3 regions of the Enterobacter cancerogenus genome follow, and region 2 is predicted to be linked to each of the others. Evidence: predicted binding sites of a transcription regulator. Region 2 holds the regulator's gene; each other region holds the start of a gene.
The links. Region 2 encodes Fur, which represses iron uptake genes when iron is present. Its sites were predicted from a motif close to ATAATAATGAGAACNACTATCAA; they were not measured.
Positions count from the first base shown of each region.

Region 1: ftnA (non-heme ferritin) is a predicted target of Fur. The motif match lies at 1,380-1,402, and genes of this name have one in related genera.
Region 3: sufA (Fe-S cluster assembly scaffold SufA) is a predicted target of Fur. The motif match lies at 1,354-1,376, and genes of this name have one in related genera.

Region 1 covers NZ_CP077290.1:4,624,462-4,631,411, reverse strand. Annotated here, with positions in the region: gene I6L58_RS21950 (HD domain-containing phosphohydrolase) at 1-895, shown strand, start outside; gene yecR (YecR family lipoprotein) at 1,000-1,338, shown strand; gene ftnA (non-heme ferritin) at 1,543-2,040, shown strand; gene I6L58_RS21935 (YecH family metal-binding protein) at 2,077-2,313, opposite strand; gene tyrP (tyrosine transporter TyrP) at 2,511-3,722, shown strand; gene I6L58_RS21925 (YecA/YgfB family protein) at 3,755-4,423, opposite strand; gene I6L58_RS21920 (branched-chain amino acid ABC transporter substrate-binding protein) at 4,841-5,962, shown strand; gene I6L58_RS21915 (ABC transporter permease subunit) at 6,063-6,950, shown strand, end outside.
Region 2 covers NZ_CP077290.1:1,276,527-1,283,476, forward strand. Annotated here, with positions in the region: gene ybfF (esterase) at 22-795, shown strand; gene ybfE (LexA regulated protein) at 925-1,212, shown strand; gene fldA (flavodoxin FldA) at 1,368-1,898, shown strand; gene fur (ferric iron uptake transcriptional regulator) at 2,190-2,636, shown strand; gene chiQ (ChiQ/YbfN family lipoprotein) at 2,779-3,108, opposite strand; gene chiP (chitoporin ChiP) at 3,151-4,548, opposite strand; gene glnS (glutamine--tRNA ligase) at 4,996-6,663, opposite strand; gene nagE (PTS N-acetyl glucosamine transporter subunit IIABC) at 6,837-6,950, opposite strand, start outside.
Region 3 covers NZ_CP077290.1:660,313-667,262, reverse strand. Annotated here, with positions in the region: gene I6L58_RS03090 (DUF3828 domain-containing protein) at 13-447, opposite strand; gene I6L58_RS03085 (CHAP domain-containing protein) at 449-811, opposite strand; gene sufA (Fe-S cluster assembly scaffold SufA) at 1,416-1,784, shown strand; gene sufB (Fe-S cluster assembly protein SufB) at 1,793-3,283, shown strand; gene sufC (Fe-S cluster assembly ATPase SufC) at 3,293-4,039, shown strand; gene sufD (Fe-S cluster assembly protein SufD) at 4,014-5,285, shown strand; gene sufS (cysteine desulfurase SufS) at 5,282-6,502, shown strand; gene sufE (cysteine desulfuration protein SufE) at 6,517-6,933, shown strand.

The sequences.
Region 1 (6,950 bases), 1.5 Mb from region 2:
TCTTAGCTCGCTTGAAACGACACTTCGCGGGAATGAGCTGTTTCGTGGGGTATTAAAGGTGGCGGGCGTGACCCGCTCAGAATACATTATCGGCCCGTGGGTCGACCCCGATCATCCGCTGTTTCACCTTCTGACCCAAATCCATCGTCTGTCGGAGTTCCGAACGCAGATTGAACGGCGTTCGGACGATAGCCCCTTCCCGAGCCTGACGAAAAACACGCTTAAAATCATCAGCGTGATTTTGCTGATCGCCGCACTTTTCAGCCTCGGCATGCTGATAATGATGCGCCGCCATATCCGCAAAAGCCGTATCGTTAACCGGAACATGGTGCAGGCTCTGGAGAGGGTCAACCGCGCCCACGACGACGAAACCGGCAGCCATATTCAGCGGGTGGCAAAATACTGCGGGCTAATGGCCCGGGAATTGGGGCTTTCAGGCCAGACGGTGCGCGACATTGAGCACTTTGCTTCTTTACACGACGTGGGAAAGATCGCGGTGCCAGACCGCATCCTGCGCAAGCAAGGCCCGCTAACCGCCGAGGAGTTTGCCGAAATGAAGCTCCATACGCTGAAAGGCTGGCGTATTATTCAGGGGCTTGAACTGGGCGCGGTGGCGGAGAATCTTATCCACTTTCACCACGAAAAATGGGACGGCAGCGGTTACCCGGAGGGGCTGCGCGGGGACCAAATCCCACTTGAAGCGCGGATCCTCGCTCTGGCCGACGTGTATGACGCCCTGCGGCAAAAGCGGGTCTATAAGCCGAGTTTTTCTCACGAAGAGGCGTGCGAGGTGATTTTCAAAGGGGCCGGACGGCATTTCGACCCGCAGCTTGTCGCGCTGTTCCGTCTGCATCATGAGCGGTTCAGGACGATTTTTGACGAAATGGCCGACTAATACCCTTCGTTGCAAAGAGAAAGCGCTGTTTGGCTGGCTATTCCTGGCATTGCTGTGGTCATCAATCGGTACGATAACCTCTTTACAGTTATGTAGAGCGAACCATGAAAAGACTTTTCGTTGCCGGTACAGTTTTGCTTCTTGCGGGATGCAGCGTAACCCGTCAGGCCCAGGTAAGCAGCCTGGACGCGCCAAACGGCGTCGTTCGTCTGGACTACGGTCAGGCACCGTTGCAGAACGCCCATTATGACGAGTATGTCACTCACGGCACGGCGACCAAAGCCTGTCAAAGCATGGGATATTCCGCCGCCTCCGCCTATGGCCAGCCCATTAAAACCTGTACGCTGATCGGCGGCTCCCTGTGTTTGAATGAAACAGTGACCATTCAGTACAAATGCATGGGCTATGCGATTAACCCTGGCGTCACTAATCCGTGGTATTAATTCCTGCTGCCAGTGACCGCTGGCAGACTCTTTTATCAGGAACAAAAACAATTCTCATTAATATAAATTAATCGAGTGCCAATGCGTGTTATTCCCATTCGTATTTTTAATAAAAATCTATTTATTTTACTTTTTGCAAATATTTAAATAACAAATTATAGTGACGCTCATCCTGAACCCGAAATAATAACGTGGAGCGGCACCGTGCTTAAACCTGAAATGATCGACAAGCTCAATACCCAAATGAACCTTGAGCTTTATTCCTCCCTGCTTTATCAACAGATGAGCGCCTGGTGCAGCTATCACAGTTTCGAAGGTGCGGCCGCGTTCCTGCGTCGCCACGCGCAGGAAGAGATGACGCACATGCAGCGCCTGTTTGACTATCTGACCGATACGGGCAGCCTGCCGCGTATTGATACGGTGGCCTCGCCGGTCGCGGAATATGGCTCGCTGGATGAACTGTTCCGCGCCACGTACGAGCACGAGCAGCTGATCACGCAGAAAATTAACGAACTGGCGCACGCCGCCATGACCAGTCAGGATTATCCAACCTTTAATTTCCTGCAGTGGTACGTTGCTGAGCAGCATGAAGAAGAGAAGCTGTTTAAATCGGTGCTGGATAAATTATCCCTGGCCGGTAAATCGGGTGAAGGTCTCTACTTTATTGATAAAGAACTTTCCACGCTTGATACCCAGAATTAATTCCACAAACGGTGCTGATCCTTCAGCACCGTTTTTTTAATGGCGGCAGATTTTACTTTCGTGCGTTGAGAAACCCTCAGCAACGGGAATAAATTTACCCCTGGCCGCGAGAAATGCGACTAACTCCGACGCCGTCATATCCGATGCCGAACAGGTATGAAAACGCGCGGCTTCACCAAAGCGCGCATGAATGGCCTCAATCAGACTCTGCTCAGAATACTGCTCACCTGACTCAATCATCATTGTGAGTACGTCGTGCCCGTGAATTGACATCTTAACCTCCTCAAAAGAAACCGCGAGACTACCCTTACCACGTCACGCGTGCCTTGCGCTGGCTCAGGTTTCGCTTCACGCATCAGCCTGTAATTAATGCTTTACACACCTTGTAACGTGGATTTGACGAGCCGGCGCTTTTCCCTTACTCTGCGCCGCAGATTGGGTCGCGATATCGAATGGCTGTAGAGGAAAGTGTGAAGAACAGAACCCTGGGAAGTATTTTTATCGTCGCCGGAACCACAATTGGCGCAGGAATGTTGGCGATGCCGCTGGCGGCGGCCGGTGTGGGATTCAGCGTGACGCTACTGCTGTTGGCCGGGCTTTGGGCGCTGATGTGCTTTACCGCCCTGCTGCTGCTGGAGGTTTATCAGCATGTGCCTGCCGACACGGGTCTGGGTTCGCTTGCTGCCCGCTACCTTGGGCGATATGGTCAGTGGATCGCAGGCGTTAGCATGATGTTCCTGATGTATGCCCTGACCGCCGCCTACATCAGCGGGGCCGGAGAGCTTATTGCCTCCAGCATTAATGACGCGTTCGGTTTCAACATTTCACCCGCAACCGGCGTGATCTTCTTTACCCTTATCGGCGGGGGCGTGGTGTGCGTGGGGACATCGCTGGTCGATCTGTTCAATCGCTTTCTGTTCAGCGCCAAAATTCTCTTTCTGATTGCCATGCTCGTGCTGCTGGCACCGCATATCCACAAGGTTAACCTGCTGACGTTACCTCTTGAAAAAGGGCTGGCCTTGTCCGCCATCCCGGTCATTTTCACCTCGTTCGGCTTCCACGGCAGCGTGCCCAGCATTGTTAGCTATATGCAGGGCGATATCCGTAAGCTGCGCCGCGTGTTTATTATCGGCAGCGCCATACCGCTGATCGCCTATATTTTCTGGCAGCTGGTTACGCTGGGGAGCATCGATTCCTCCACCTTTATGGGCATGATGGCCGAACACGCCGGGCTGAACGGGTTGCTGGTGGCTCTGCGTAACGTCGTGACCTCTTCACACGTCGAGCTGGCGGTGCATCTTTTCGCCGACCTGGCGCTGGCGACCTCATTCCTCGGCGTCGCCCTCGGCCTGTTCGATTATCTGGCGGATCTGTTCCAGCGCCGAAATAGCGTTGCCGGACGTTTACAGACGGGGGCGATCACCTTCCTGCCACCGCTGGCCTTCGCGCTGTTCTACCCACGCGGGTTTGTTATGGCGCTGGGGTATGCAGGCGTCGCGTTATCCGTACTGGCCCTGCTGCTGCCGTCGCTGCTCGCCTGGAAAAGCCGGGAGCAGCATCCTCAACAGGGCTACCGCGTGGCGGGCGGTAAACCGCTGCTGTGTCTGGTGTTTGCCTGTGGCGTAGCGATTATTCTGGTGCAGTTCCTGATCGTTGCAGGGCTACTCCCGGAAGTTGGATAACGAAAGGGGCTCAATGTGAGCCCCTTTTTTGATTAATGCAGACAGCAGCTTTTAAACTTCTTCCCGCTTCCGCAAGGACAAGGATCGTTACGTCCGACTTTGGTGCCGTTGACGATCGGCTTTTTCGCCTCCGGCTCTTGCGGGTTCGCCATCCAGTAGTTGTACAAGCGCAGCGCCGCAGGCTGAATGCGCTCGATGCTGGCGAAATACGCCTCTTCGGTCAGTTCATCCAGCTTCTCGCTGTTCTCTTCCGTTCCGTGCAGGGCGATAACGTCCAGATCGGCTTTTAGCTCTTCAGGTAACGCCGACCAGTCGGTTAAGGCCACACCGCGCATATAGCCATAACACCACTCTTCAACCACGGTGAAGCTCTGCCCGTCCACGTCGTTAAAGCCAAACATTGGCTCAAACTGATCCGGGTACTCGCTCAGGCGCTCGGCAATGTCGTTCATATGCTTAAAGCAGAGATCGATGAACCGGTTCATTTCGCGATCGTTTTTCCAGCGCGGAATGTACTTCTCGCCGCCCCATACCGCCACCAGCCAGGTGTCGGGTTCAGGTACAACGGGGCCGGAAAGCACGGCGGTAAGCATACCGTCCAGTTCAGACACGTCAATGACAGACGCATCGTCATGGCCGTAAGACATTAAGGTCTCTTCAAGCCATGTCATTTCGCTTTCATTTAATGGGCCTTCAGTCATCGCTGACACTCCTGATCAAAAAAGGAAAAGATCCTGACACATATCGCCGCCCGTGCCTATCTGAAGTTTAGGTCTTTATTGCTGCAAAAACGTGCAAATCGTGACGCTTGCACAACTTATGGGCTTTAGTGTTAACGAGATGTGATCTCCGCTGTAATTTCACCTCATCCCGCAAGGCGGGATAAAACGGCACTCTATACTCAACATGTCACAACCCGGTCAAGGGACTAACCATTCTGGCAACGTTTTTGCTTAATGTTCTGCGTGCTAACTGGCACAACGAAACCTCGCCGTATTACGCGCTGTGTTGCCTGGATTTCGTGCGTTTTGTTCTTGCTTTTGTTTTTGGATTAACGACGTCATCAGGCGTTCGGGTTAATACCTGATGCAAAAACCTCTATGCTAAGGAACATCATAATGTCGCTGAAATTTATCAGAAGTCCCCTTTCTCTCGTGCTGGCCGGCTGTCTGGTGACGGCATTTTCCGCACAGGCCGATGTCGTGATTGGGGTTGCTGGCCCGTTCACCGGGCCAAACGCAACCTATGGCGATCAATACTGGCACGGTGCGACGCAGGCCGCGGAAGATATTAACGCCGCCGGTGGCATCAACGGTGAGAAAATTAAACTGGTTCAGGGCGATGATGCATGCGAGCCAAAACAGGCAGTCGCCGTCGCCAACCGCCTGGTTGACCAGGATAAAGTCAACGCCGTTGTCGGGCACTTCTGCTCCTCGTCAACCATGCCCGCCTCAGAGGTATACAGTGACGCGGGCATTCTCTCTATCACCCCCGGCTCGACCAACCCGCTGATTACTGAACGCGGCATGAGCGATATGTTCCGCATGTGCGGGCGCGATGACCAGCAGGGCCAGGTCGCCAGCGATTTCATTATCGACAAGCTGAAAGCGAAACGCGTGGTCATCATCCACGATAAAGATACCTACGGCCAGGGGCTGGCGGATGCGACCAAAGCGGCGCTGGCAAAACGCGGCGTTAAGGACGTGATGTATGAAGGGCTGTCGCGCGGCGAAAAAGACTTTAACGCCCTGGTGACCAAGATCGGTGCGCAAAAACCGGACGTGGTCTTCTTCGGCGGGTGCCATCCTGAAGCCGGTCCGCTGGTGCGCCAGATGCGTGAGCAAGGCGTACAGGCCAGTTTCTTCTCCGGGGACTGCATCGTCAATGAAGAGATGGTCACGGCGGCCGGAGGAGCGAAGTACACCAACGGCATCTACATGACCTTTGGTAAAGACCCCCGCCTCATCCCGGACGGCAAAGCCGTTATCGACAAATTCCGCGCCGGTAAGTTTGAACCCGAAGGCTATACCCTCTACGCCTATGCCTCCATTCAGGCCATTGCCGCCGCATTCAACGCCACAAAAGGGACCGATTCCGCCAAAGCCAGCGAATGGCTGAAAGCCAACGCCGTGGAGACGGTGATGGGCAAAAAAGCCTGGGATAGCAAAGGCGACCTGAAGGTCTCTGACTACGTGGTTTATCAGTGGGATGATAAAGGAAAATATAAGGAAGTTCAGTAACGGGACGGAGTCACGCTCAACGCCAGCGGGCCTGCCTGCTGGCGCCAACGACACATCAGGCTGCGCCAGCTGCGCTGGCCTATTACACGAGCGCGCAATGATGAGCACATTCTTCCTGCAGCAGTTAATTAACGGATTAACCCTCGGTTCCGTCTACGGACTCATCGCCATCGGCTATACCATGGTTTATGGCATCATCGGCATGATTAATTTCGCGCACGGCGAAGTCTACATGATCTCGGCTTACCTGTGCGCCATCGGCCTCGCGCTGCTGTCGTTCTTCGGTTTGCAGTCGTTCCCTTTGCTGATCCTCGGCACGCTGGTCTTCACCATCGTCGTCACCGGCGTGTACGGCTGGACCATCGAGCGGATAGCCTACAGGCCGCTGCGCAACTCCACGCGCCTCGCGCCGCTGATCTCCGCCATCGGGATGTCCCTTATTCTGCAAAACTACGTCCAGCTCAGTCAGGGGCCACGCCAGCAGGGCGTGCCGACGATGCTGGATGGCGTGCTGCGGTTTCATCTGGGCGACGGCTTTGTTCAGATCACCTACACCAAGGTGTTCATTCTGATCGCGTCGTTCGCGGGCATGCTGCTGCTCACCTGGATAATCAGCAGCACGCGCCTGGGGCGGATGTGCCGGGCGGTACAGCAGGATCGCAAAATGGCCTCCATCCTGGGGATTAACACCGACCGCATTATCTCGCTGGTGTTTGTGATTGGCGCGGCGATGGCCGGGCTGGCCGGGGTGTTGATCACCATGAACTACGGCACCTTTGATTTCTACGTCGGCTTTGTGATTGGCATTAAGGCCTTTACGGCGGCGGTGCTCGGCGGCATTGGCTCGTTACCCGGAGCGATGCTGGGCGGGCTGATCCTGGGGGTCGCCGAAGCGCAATTCTCCGGGATGGTGAACTCGGATTATAAAGATGTTTTCTCGTTTGGATTACTGGTGGTGATCCTGATTTTCCGTCCTCAGGGGCTGCTG
Region 2 (6,950 bases):
ACGTAAAAAAAGAACTTTGCCATGAAATTGAATACCCGAGCGCAATCTGCACAATCGCCGAACAATAATTCTCCCATCGTACTGGTTCACGGCCTGTTTGGTAGCCTGGATAACCTGGGCATACTGGCGCGCGATCTGGTTGCCGATCATGACATTTTGCAGGTCGATATGCGTAATCATGGCCTTTCCGGGCGTTCGCCTGACATGACTTATGCGGCGATGGCGCAGGATTTGCTGGATACGCTGGATGCCCATCAACTTGAGAAGGTCACTTTAGTCGGGCATTCCATGGGTGGCAAAGCGGTGATGGCGCTGACGGCGCTGGCACCGGAACGTATTGCTGGTCTGGTGGTGGTTGACGTGGCCCCCGTGGATTACGACGTACGTCGCCACGACGAGATTTTCGCGGCGATCAATGCGGTCACGGAGTCTGGCGTGTCTACCCGTCAGCAGGCCGCAGCCGTCATGCGTGAACACCTCGATGAGGAAGGCGTGGTGCAGTTCCTGCTTAAATCCTTTGTCGACGGTCAGTGGCGTTTTAACGTCCCGGTACTTTGGGATCAGTATACTCACATTGTCGGCTGGCAGCCGGTTCCCGCCTGGCAGCACCCTGCCCTCTTTATTACCGGCGGCAATTCACCCTACGTGACCGAGGCGTACCGCGACGCACTGCTGGCGCAGTTCCCACAGGCTCGCGCGCACGTCATCGCCGGGGCGGGCCACTGGGTTCATGCAGAAAAACCGGAGGCGGTCCTGCGCGCTATCCGCCGCTATCTTACTGATACGGCGAATTGATTAAAAAGAGAGCGACTGGAAGACAGAGGGCTTCCAGTCGTTGGCGTGTCGTTTTCGGTGATGTATGATGGCGCGCTTATCGCCCGGGCATTAACAGGGCGGCTTGTTTTCCCCCGAAGTCTCTGAATCATGGCCAAAGAACAAACGGACCGTACGACACTAGACCTGTTCGCGAATGAGCGTCGCCCGGGACGACCCAAGACGAATCCGCTTTCGCGTGATGAACAGCTGCGTATCAATAAACGCAACCAGCTTAAACGCGATAAAAATCGTGGGCTTAAGCGTGTCGAACTGAAGCTCAACGCTGACGCTGTCGATGCGCTAAACGAGCTGGCCTCCGCCCGTGATATCAGCCGCAGCGAGTTGATTGAAGAGATGCTGCTCGCTCAGCTCAACGCGTTACGCAGCAAGGCATAAGTCTGAAAAACCCCCGTATTTCCCTTTTCATGTAGCACAGAGTGCAGTCCTGCGCGATAGCTGTTTCCGCAGGGTTGCCAGTTCTGCTATTATTGCCCTTATCCGTGGACAAATTGCGCCACCATACCATTAAGTTTCAAGAGGTTATTTTACTCATGGCAATCATCGGCATTTTCTTCGGCAGTGATACCGGCAATACCGAAAACATCGCAAAAAACATTCAAAAACAGCTCGGTAAAGACGTTGCCGATGTACATGACATCGCCAAAAGCAGCAAAGAAGACCTCGAAGGTTATGACATCCTGCTGCTGGGTATACCGACCTGGTACTATGGCGAAGCGCAGTGCGACTGGGACGATTTCTTCCCGACGCTCGAAGAAGTGGACTTCAACGGCAAGCTGGTTGCCCTGTTTGGCTGCGGCGACCAGGAAGACTACGCGGAATACTTCTGTGATGCGCTGGGCACCATCCGCGACATCATTGAGCCACGCGGCGCGGCGATTGTCGGCCACTGGCCAACGGCGGGCTACCACTTTGAAGCGTCCAAAGGCCTGGCAGACGACGATCACTTCGTGGGTCTGGCTATCGACGAAGATCGCCAGCCAGAACTGACCGCTGAGCGTGTCGAAAAATGGGTGAAGCAGGTCCGTGAAGAACTGAACCTCGACGACATTCTTAACGCCTGATTTTCCTGCGGCGCAACTGCGGTTGCGCCCGCATGCCAGGTAAAACCGATTAAATTAATTGCTACAAACTTTTAACTTTTTCGCTCAGACCTGTACAATATCCCCCTGATAAAAAGTGGGCTCCATCGAACAAGTTTGTTGGTGATACCACGTTTTTATAAGCATACTTTGCCTGAGACTTGCAGTTTTCATTTAGCCATGGCAGTTCTATAATGAGACGCATTATCCCAGGTGCATTTTCTGTCACTTCTTCTTTTGAAGTGAAACGTTTAGCAACAGGACAGATTCCGCATGACCGACAACAATACCGCATTAAAGAAGGCTGGCCTGAAAGTAACGCTTCCTCGGTTAAAAATCCTTGAAGTGCTTCAGGGGCCAGACAATCACCATGTCAGTGCGGAAGACCTTTACAAGCGTCTTATCGACATGGGCGAAGAAATTGGGCTGGCAACCGTTTATCGTGTGCTGAACCAGTTTGATGACGCGGGCATTGTTACCCGTCATAATTTCGAAGGCGGTAAATCTGTTTTCGAGCTGACCCAGCAACACCACCACGATCATCTGATCTGCCTCGACTGCGGCAAGGTCATTGAGTTCAGCGATGATTCTATTGAATCACGCCAGCGTGAAATTGCCGCGCGCCACGGTATCCGTCTGACTAACCACAGCCTGTACCTGTATGGACACTGTGCGGAAGGCGATTGCCGCGAAGATGAGCACGCGCACGACGCGAAATAAGCAAACTTTCATACTCTGAGCCAGCCGCAAGGTTGGCTTTTTTTTGCCTTAAAAAGCCCGGTGGCGCTGCGCTTACCGGGCCTACGGGCGATGACACCTCTGTAGGTTCGGTAAGCGCAGCGCCACCGGGCGTCAAACAGCGCTATTGGTTATTATTACGAATTTCCTGCCAGATCTTATCGCAACGCTTCTCGACTTCCTGATCGTTACCGGTTTGACGCGCCTGAATACAGGCCTGGTAATCCATCACGCGGACATTCTCCTGCGTCGCGAACTGCTCATGCGCTTTCTCTTTCTTCAGCACATTCAGCACGCTCTGGCAGGCTTCAACTTTCTCCGGCGAGCCTTGCGCGGTATTGATACAGGCGCTGTAGGCCTCTTTCAGACGCGAATCTTCTTTCGGGGCCTGAGGCTGCGCACAGGCCACCAGCCCTGTTGCCAGCATCGCGACCATGACTACTTTTCTTTTCATCTGCCGTCTCCGTTTCGGCGGGCCACGCCCGCCGGGGTTTCATCAGAAAATAGTGAATGGCGCGATGACCATGAATTTCACGTCACGTTCATCCTGGAAGATGTTGCCGTAACCGCCCGCATAGCTTGGGATATCGGAGTGGTTGTCATACTGCGTGAAGTGCAGTTTGAACATGGTGCCCTTGGCACGCCCGTCCTGCAGGGTGTAGCTCGCATCCAGACTGTAGGAGGACTCTTTCAGGCGGTAATTAGGATCGTAGTACGCATCCGGGGTTGCCATATCAGCAGGCTTCGCGTCCCACGCGTAAGCATAAGAAGCACCGACCGCCCAGCCTGGCAGATTCCAGTTTTTCAGGTCATACATTGCACCGAAGAAGACGGCTTTTTCACCGTCGGCGTTGAAGTCAGAGCGGTTATCCCACCAGATATCCAGACGACCGTTTGATGATGCATAAGTTGGGGTCATACGCTGCAGGAAGTAACCCTGCTGCCCTTCCGCCTTCACCCACGTCCCTTCCAGACGCAGGTCAACCTGGCCCACCTTGTAACCGAAGGTCAGCGCCTGCAGCCATGCGGTACCGTCGTAGATATCGTTAACGGTGCCGTTGCTGGCTTTATCACGCGTGCCATAGAACTGATAGCTGGTGCTCAGCGGGCTGCCCACAACGTCGAATTTGTAGCTGGCTTTCGCGAAATACTGATCGATATAGCCTTCAGCCTGTCCGAAGGCGGCTTCCAGTACCAGGTCGTTTTTGAAGTCATACTTCGCACCCAGGGAGTGGAGGTAGTCCACTTTAGTGGTTTTATCGTTCTGGTAGAACTTATCCATCTCAATGTGCCACGGCGCTTTGTATTCGTTGGTCCACATATAGGAGAAGCTCAGCGCCCCGGCATCGCCGTAGTCAAAATTGGCCCCCGCTTCTGCGCCCTGATAGGTACCCGGCATGAAGCTCCAGTGTGGGGCTAACAGCGTCTGTCCGGTTGGCTGAATATAACCTGCGCGCGCCCATACCGGGCCGTATTTGAATTTCGCCGCAGCCTTATAGAGGCTTATGCCGCTCTTATCCCCGGACCAGTCTTCGTCATAGGCTTTATTGCTGGAGGAGAATGCGATTTCGTTCGGGTGACCGCTGTCGCCGTTTTCCGCCATTTCAATTGCGGTAAACGCCGCAATATCCAGGCCAAACATATCCGCGGCATAACCCGACTGGAAGTCCAGGTTGGCGTTCCAGGTGGAGTGAGAAAGGTTGGTTTTGTATTTGTCTTCAGTGACGTCTTTACGGTCACGCTCACGCTGCCAGTAATAAATTCCGCCCGTGAGGGTTGAATCATCAATGAAACCTTCTGCTTTAGCCTCTGGCGCAATCACCAGGCCCGACATTGCTGTCACACCGGCAATAGCCAGCGCCAGCGCACTACGTTTGCCACTGAACGTACGCATAGATTATTCCTCTTTGACGAATTAAAAACGCCTGAACGGCGAAAAATATAAAAGACCTAATGGTCAGGGGTAGTTAGAAATACCCTCGAATTAACTACCGTCTTTAGGTTATTTTTCGCGACGCGAATTATCAATGCTTTTTCGTGGGCAAAACTCAGGATTATGACGAAGTGCACATAATTAGTAGTGCTTTGTAACATTTACGCCGAAGCGAGTAATGGCGGGGGGAAGCGCGATTTTTCAATGGCTAAGGGTTAAAAAACCTGTCTGTTAATTCCTCTTTACTGTTTTAGGGTATATACAAACTTTATTAAAAAAAATAAGTAGCACCGCATTGACCAGTTATTTTGACTTCCCTTATTAAAAGCGTTCTTTAATGGCATGATCATTAAATAAAAAAACGCCGCAATTAGCGGCGTTTGTTTCTCATTGACCAGTGCAGCGATATTATTCGCCGATTTTGGCCCAGGTATCGCGCAGACCGACAGTACGGTTAAATACCGGTTTTTCCGCAGTGCTGTAGCGGCTGTCCAGGCAGAAGTAACCCTCACGTTCAAACTGGAACGCTTTGCTGGTTTGTGCGGCTTTCAGCGACGGTTCGGCAAAGCCCTGCTTGATCACCAGTGATTCCGGGTTAATCGTTGACAGGAAGTCTTCCGCAGCGCCTGGGTTAGGCACGCTGAACAGACGGTCATACAGGCGGAACTCAACCGGCAGCGCGTGCGATGCGCTCACCCAGTGGATAACGCCCTTCACTTTACGGCCATCCGCCGGGTCTTTACTCAGCGTTTCGGCATCGTAAGAGCAGAAGATGGTGGTGATGTTGCCTTCCGCGTCTTTTTCAACGCGCTCGGCTTTAATCACGTACGCATTACGCAGACGGACTTCTTTGCCCAGCACCAGACGCTTGTACTGCTTGTTGGCTTCTTCGCGGAAATCCGCGCGATCGATCCAAATCTCACCGCTAAACGGCACATCACGTGTGCCCATTTCAGGCTTGCTCGGATGGTTCGGCATCGTCACCATCTCGCTCTCGCCCTGCGGGTAGTTTTCGATAACCAGTTTAACCGGGTCGATCACCGCCATCGCGCGCGGAGCGTTTTCGTTCAGATCTTCACGGATGCAGGATTCCAGAGAGGCAATCTCAATGGTGTTGTCCTGTTTGGTCACACCAATACGTTTGCAGAACTCGCGGATAGAGGCAGAGGTGTAACCCCGGCGGCGCAGACCAGAGATGGTCGGCATACGCGGGTCATCCCAGCCTTCTACATGCTTGTCGGTTACCAGCAGGTTCAGCTTACGCTTGGACATCACCGTGTATTCCAGATTCAGACGAGAGAACTCGTACTGACGCGGGTGCACAGGGATGGTGATGTTATCCAGCACCCAGTCGTACAGACGACGGTTGTCCTGGAACTCGAGAGTACACAGGGAGTGCGTAATGCCTTCCAGCGCATCGCTGATGCAGTGGGTGAAGTCGTACATCGGGTAGATGCACCACTTGTTCCCGGTCTGGTGGTGTTCCGCGAACTTAATGCGGTACAGCACCGGGTCGCGCATGACGATGAATGGCGAGGCCATATCGATTTTGGCACGCAGACAGGCCTTGCCTTCTTCGAAGCCACCGGCACGCATTTTTTCAAACAGCGCCAGGTTCTCTTCTACGCTGCGGTCGCGGTACGGGCTGTTTTTACCCGGTGCGGTGAGCGAGCCGCGGTATTCACGGATTTCGTCAGCAGAGAGCTCATCCACATATGCCAGACCTTTATTGATCAGCTCAACCGCATAGGCGAACAGCTGATCAAAATAGTTAGAGGAGTAGCAGATATCGCCCGACCAGTTGAAGCCCAGCCATTGCACGTCGTTCTTGATGGACTCAACGTATTCGATGTCTTCTTTTGCAGGGTTAGTGTCATCGAAACGCAGGTTGCACTGTCCCTGGTAGTCTTGTGCGATACCAAAGTTCAGGCAGATAGATTTCGCGTGGCCGATGTGCAGGTAGCCGTTTGGCTCCGGCGGGAAACGCGTATGAACCGTGGTGTGCTTACCACTGGCCAGATCTTCATCAATGATCTGACGAATAAAGTTACTCGGGCGGGCTTCTGCCTCACTCATCGTGGATTCCTCAAAGCATAAACAACGTATAACGGCATATGATCTTATAAGCCGGACGTAGTGACAACCTTTAAAACGTCTATTCAGAATAAAATAATGGGGACAATAACCGCAAAAAAAAGCGGCGGAGGTTATCCCCCCGCCGCTTAAGGCATGACTCTACTCAGGAGCGATTACTTGCCTTTAATCTCATACAGTGGGGTTTGGCCCGCAACGACCTGACCTTTCGCCTGAATGACCAGGCCGCTGAAGTCGTCGATGTTGCTGCAAACCACCGGGCTAATCAT
Region 3 (6,950 bases), 620 kb from region 2:
TTGTAATGTGGTTCAGTTATTATCTCGTGCAGCGACGGATTGAATTTTCCATACACCATTCTCCTTAACCATACAGTCGATAACCGTGTGGGGATTTTTTTTGCCGTAAGTGATGCTGACGTTAACGCAAACCGGATCGGCATCATAAGAAGCTATCGACACATTTTGCGCCCAGTCGTCACCGATATATTGCGATTTGGTGAAAAAATCTGCGTCATAATATTCTTCATCGGCGTAGCGCGGATCCTGCGCATGACGCAATTTCTGCATAGTGCTTGCGGTGACGTAGGTATCAATTCGTCCGCTATCACTAATGGGAAAGTGGTCGTCATTAATCTGGTTCACGTACCAGCGATTAAATTCAAGCGCTCGCTGCATGGGAATTTGCATATCATCCGCTGCTGATGCGGTGGCGCTGAGTATGAGAAGAACGGCTACTTTTTTCATTTTAATAATGCCTGTAAAGCGTCACGGCAGGCTGTAACTTTCTGTACCGTGGTCCTGGATATAAGCTGTTTTGTCTGAAATCGGAATACCACGTTCCTGCGCCGTCGTATATGCATGCATGACCATATTCACCTGGGCCCGGCAGTGCATCAATGACTGCAACATCTCCAGCCACGGGGGTTCCGTACACTTTAACAAAGCCCGCGTTTTCGAGCGACCGCCAGAAGTCTTTAGCATTAGCGCCTTCGATTTTGACGCCGCCCGCGCGAATGGCGGCAGCGACGGCGCGCGCGCAATAATGGCCGGTATGAGCCTGAGCGTGGGTGCGGGCATAAGAAACGGCTTCTGATTTATTCCATGACATAAATTTTCCCTTTGTATGAACAATTAACAGGGAAACATTACGCCGAATATATTGAGCAAGATGTAAATAATGACGAAGCGATATTAACCAAAATAGATCGCATCCATGCTTAAACAAGGGTAAATAACCTCACTCAATACCTTTCGCGATTAAGCCTGTTCTTTGCAGGGATAAACGCTTTCCACACCCAGATTTTGAGAAATAGGGGTGATGTTTCACGAACCTTGCCGTTAACACTACGTCAGGCAATCAGCGCATAACCCAGCGGCAGATTCCTGCAGAAACCCCTTAACGGCAACTCTTTGATTTAGCGTAAATTGCTAAAAACCGCAGAAACCAGAAAATCTATCTTAATAATAGGCATTTCCGATGCATATTTTACTTTTGCCGATTTTAATTCTCTCTTAATGAAAAATGGGCGATTTATCAAGGCATTGAACAATTCAAACCCTCCCTCCTGCAACTTGCTACAGGGTCTATGCTTAAGGAAAGTCGCCAAAAAGGGCGATTAAGCCGAAAGCCCCTGCTCGCAAGGGGTTGAAGTGATAATCGTTATCACTAACATGGTGTTATGCCCTGGTGGCTTATTAGATGAGGTGGACCTATGGAACTGCATTCAGAAACCTTCAATCCTGCCGATTTTGCCTGGCGCGGGCTAACGCTTACGCCCGCCGCTGCAGCCCATATCCATGAGCTGGTGGCGAAGAAGCCCGAAATATTGGGCGTGCGCTTAGGCGTAAAACAGACGGGCTGCGCAGGCTTCGGCTATGTGCTGGATACCGTCACAGAACCTGCTAAAGATGACCTGGTGTTTGAAACTGACGGCGCGAAGCTCTACGTCGCGCTGCAGGCGATGCCCTTTATCGACGGCACCGAGGTTGACTATGTCCGTGAAGGTTTAAATCAGCTGTTTAAATTTCATAACCCGAAAGCCCAGAACGAATGTGGCTGCGGCGAAAGCTTTGGGGTATAGGCGGTACTATGTCTCGTAATACTGAAGCAACGAGTGATGTTAACACCTGGAGTGGCGGGCACCTCAACTATAAAGAGGGGTTCTTCACGCAGTTGCAGACCGATGAGCTGGCGAAAGGCATCAACGAAGAGGTTGTACGTGCCATTTCGGCCAAGCGTAATGAGCCGGAGTGGATGCTCGAATTCCGCCTGAGCGCGTTTCGCGCCTGGCTGGAAATGGAGGAGCCGCACTGGCTGAAAGCGCACTACGATAAGCTGAACTATCAGGATTACAGCTACTACTCCGCGCCGTCCTGCGGCAGCTGTGATGACACCTGCGCCTCTCAGCCTGGCGCGGTCCAGCAAACCGGCGCTGACAATAGCTTCCTCAGTAAAGAGGTTGAAGACGCATTCAACCAGCTCGGGGTACCGGTACGCGAAGGCAAAGAGGTGGCGGTGGACGCCATCTTTGACTCCGTCTCCGTCGCGACGACCTACCGTGAAAAACTGGGCGAACAGGGGATCATCTTCTGCTCGTTCGGCGAGGCGATTCACGATCACCCCGAGCTGGTGAAAAAGTACATCGGTACCGTGGTGCCGAGTAACGACAACTTCTTTGCGGCCCTGAACGCCGCGGTGGCTTCCGACGGCACCTTTATTTACGTGCCGAAAGGGGTGCGCTGCCCGATGGAGCTGTCGACCTATTTCCGTATCAACGCGGAGAAAACCGGTCAGTTCGAACGAACTATCCTGGTTGCCGATGAAGGCAGTTACGTCAGCTATATTGAAGGGTGCTCAGCGCCAGTGCGTGACAGCTACCAGCTTCATGCTGCGGTCGTGGAAGTGATCATCCACAAAGACGCGGAAGTGAAATACTCCACGGTGCAAAACTGGTTCCCGGGGGACGGCAATACCGGCGGCATTCTGAACTTCGTCACCAAGCGTGCGCTGTGCGAAGGTCAGAACAGCAAAATGTCCTGGACCCAGTCGGAAACCGGCTCGGCCATCACCTGGAAATACCCAAGCTGCATTTTGCGCGGGGACAACTCCATCGGCGAGTTCTACTCGGTGGCGCTCACCAGCGGTCATCAGCAGGCGGATACCGGCACCAAGATGATCCATATCGGCAAAAATACCAAATCGACGATCATCTCGAAAGGCATCTCTGCCGGGCACAGCCAGAACAGCTATCGCGGTCTGGTGAAAATCATGCCGACGGCGACCAACGCCCGTAATTTTACCCAGTGTGACTCTATGCTGATCGGTGCCGACTGCGGGGCACACACCTTCCCGTACGTCGAGTGCCGGAACAACAGCGCGCAGCTTGAGCACGAGGCGACAACCTCGCGCATCGGGGAAGATCAGCTCTTCTACTGCCTGCAGCGTGGGATCAGCGAAGAAGATGCCATTTCGATGATTGTGAACGGCTTCTGCAAGGATGTGTTCTCTGAACTGCCGCTGGAATTTGCCGTTGAAGCCCAGAAACTCCTCGCCATCAGTCTTGAACACAGCGTCGGTTAAGGAAAGCACATGTTAAGCATTAAAGATTTACAGGTCAGTGTGGAAGATAAAGAGATCCTCCGCGGTCTCAACTTTAACGTCAAACCGGGCGAAGTCCACGCCATCATGGGGCCAAACGGCTCCGGGAAAAGTACGCTTTCTGCGACGCTGGCAGGACGAGAAGATTACGAAGTCACCCACGGCGCGGTTGAGTTTAACGGCAAAGATCTTCTGGAGATGTCGCCGGAAGAGCGGGCGGGCGAGGGCATTTTTATGGCCTTCCAGTATCCGGTGGAAATACCCGGCGTCAGCAACCAGTTCTTCCTGCAAACCGCGCTCAACGCGGTACGCAAGTATCGCGGCCTCGACGCGCTGGACCGCTTTGACTTCCAGGATCTGATGGAAGAGAAGATCAAGCTGTTAAAAATGCCGGAAGACCTGCTGACCCGCTCGGTCAACGTCGGCTTCTCCGGCGGTGAGAAAAAGCGTAACGATATCCTGCAGATGGCGGTGCTCGAACCGGAACTTTGCATTCTGGATGAGACCGACTCCGGCCTGGATATCGATGCCCTGAAAATTGTGGCGGACGGGGTTAACTCTCTGCGCGATGGCAACCGCTCGTTCATCATCGTGACCCACTACCAGCGCATTCTTGACTACATCAAACCGGATTTTGTGCACGTGCTCTATCAGGGACGTATTGTGAAATCCGGCGATTTTACGCTGGTCAAACAACTGGAGGAGCAAGGTTATGGCTGGCTTACCGAACAGCAGTAATGTTCTCCAGCAGTGGCACCGCCTGTTTGAAGCGCAGGGCAACACCCGGTCTGAACAGGCTGAGCACCATTTGCAGCAGCTGCTGCGCCTCGGCCTGCCGACGCGTAAGCAGGAGAACTGGAAATACACCCCGCTCGATGGCCTGCTGAAGGGCGAATTTGTCACGCGCCTGGCTGACGTTCACCCGGCGCAGCGCGACGCGCTGGCGCTCACCCTGGATGCGGTGCGTCTGGTCTTTGTTGACGGGCAGTTCCGACCTGAACTGAGCGACAGCACCCAGGAGAGCGGATTTGAGGTGGCGATCAATAACGATCGGCAGAACCTGCATGCGCCCGTGCAGCCTGAGGTTTTCCTGCACCTGACCGAAAGCCTGGCGCAGAGCGTGACGCATATTTCCGTCAGGCGTAACCAGCGCCCTGACAAACCGCTACTGCTGATGCACATCACCCAGGGGCTGGACGGCGATGAGATCAACACGGCGCACTATCGTCACCACGTTGAGCTGGCGGAAGGGGCGGAGGCGACGGTCATCGAGCATTATGTCAGCCTGAACGATACCCGCCATTTCACCGGGGCGCGCCTGACCATGAACGTGGCCGCGAACGCCCAGCTTCACCACATCAAGCTGGCGTTTGAAAACCCGGTGAGCCATCACTTTGCTCATAACGACATTGCGCTGGGGCCAGACGGCGCGGCCGACAGCCACAGCTTCCTGCTCGGCGGCGCGGTGCTAAGACACAACACCAGCACGCAGCTTAACGGTGAAAACACCACCCTGCGCATCAACAGCCTGGCGATGCCGGTGAAATCAGAAGTGTGCGACACGCGTACCTGGCTTGAGCACAACAAAGGCTACTGTAACAGCCGCCAGCTGCATAAAACCATCGTCAGCGATAAAGGGCGTGCGGTGTTTAATGGCCTGATCAACGTGGCGCAGCACGCGATCAAGACCGACGGGCAGATGACCAACAACAACCTGCTGATGGGCCGTCTGGCGGAGGTGGATACCAAGCCGCAACTGGAGATCTACGCCGATGACGTCAAATGCAGCCACGGCGCAACGGTCGGGCGGATTGACGACGAACAGATGTTCTATCTGCGCTCGCGCGGCATTGACCAGCAGGCCGCGCAGAAGATGATTATCTATGCCTTTGCCGCGGAGCTGACGGAAGCCCTGCGCGACGGCATACTCAAACAGCAGGTCCTGACTCGTATTGGCCAGCGTCTGCCTGGAGGCGAGGCATGAGTTTTCCCGTAGAAAAAATCCGGGCTGATTTCCCGGTCCTGACCCGTGAAGTCAACGGTCTGCCGCTGGCCTATCTCGACAGCGCGGCCAGTGCCCAGAAGCCCAATCAGGTCATTGACGCTGAAGCCGGGTTCTACCGCCACGGCTATGCCGCCGTGCATCGTGGCATTCACACGCTTAGCGCCGAAGCCACTCAAAGCATGGAAAACGTGCGTACTCAGGCCGCTGCGTTCCTCAACGCCCGCTCGCCGGAAGAGCTGGTCTTTGTGCGCGGCACCACCGAAGGGATCAACCTGGTGGCTAACAGCTGGGGCAGCGCGCAGGTGCACGCGGGTGATAACATCATCATCACCCGGATGGAGCACCATGCCAATATCGTGCCGTGGCAGATGCTCTGCGAGCGCGTCGGTGCAGAGCTGCGCGTGGTCCCGCTGCATGACGATGGCACGCTTCAGCTGGCGCAGCTTGACGCACTGCTGGACGAGCGCACGCGGCTGGTGGCGGTGACGCAGGTCTCTAACGTGCTGGGCACCGAGAACCCGGTAGCGGAGATCGTTGCGAAGGCGCATCAGGTGGGCGCGAAGGTGTTGATAGATGGTGCCCAGGCGGTGATGCACCACGCGGTGGATGTGCAGGCGCTGGATTGCGATTTCTACGTCTTCTCCGCCCATAAGCTTTACGGGCCTACCGGTATTGGCGTGCTGTACGTCAAAGAAGATATTTTGCAGGCCATGCCGCCGTGGGAAGGGGGCGGGTCGATGATCGCCACCGTCAGCCTGACGCAGGGCACCACCTACGCCCGTGCGCCGTGGCGCTTTGAGGCGGGGACGCCCAACACCGGCGGGATTATCGGCCTGGGAGCGGCGTTATCTTACGTCTCGGCCATCGGCCTTGAGGCAATTCATGAATATGAACAGCTGCTGATGCATTATGCGTTACAGGAGCTTGCCAACGTGCCGGACCTGACGTTATACGGCCCAGCCAACCGCCAGGGCGTTATCGCCTTTAATCTGGGGAAACACCACGCCTATGATGTGGGGAGCTTCCTTGATAATTACGGCGTGGCGGTACGTACCGGACATCACTGCGCTATGCCGCTGATGGAGTGGTACCAGGTGCCGGCAATGTGCCGGGCATCGCTGGTAATGTATAACACGATGGAAGAGGTCGACAGACTGGTGGCTGGGCTGAAGCGCATTCATCAGCTGCTGGGTTAACAAAGAGGCGAAACATGGCAGAACTGCCGGACAAAGAAAAACTGCTGCGTAACTTCGGGCGTTGCGCAAACTGGGAAGAGAAGTATCTCTATATTATTGAGCTGGGACAGCGTTTGCCGCCGCTCGGTGAAGAGGCCCATAACCCTGATAATATTATTCAGGGCTGTCAGAGCCAGGTGTGGATTGTGATGCACCAGAATAGCGACGGCGTTATTGAGCTACAGGGTGACAGCGATGCCGCCATTGTAAAAGGGCTTATCGCCGTCGTGTTTATTCTCTATCACCAGATGTCTCCTCAGGATATCGTCGCCTTTGACGTGCGCCCGTGGTTTGAAAAAATGGCGCTCACGCAGCATCTCACCCCGTCACGCTCCCAGGGTCTGGAAGCGATGATCCGCGCCATCCGCGCTAAAGCCGCAATCATTAGCTAGACTTACAGGACAGCATT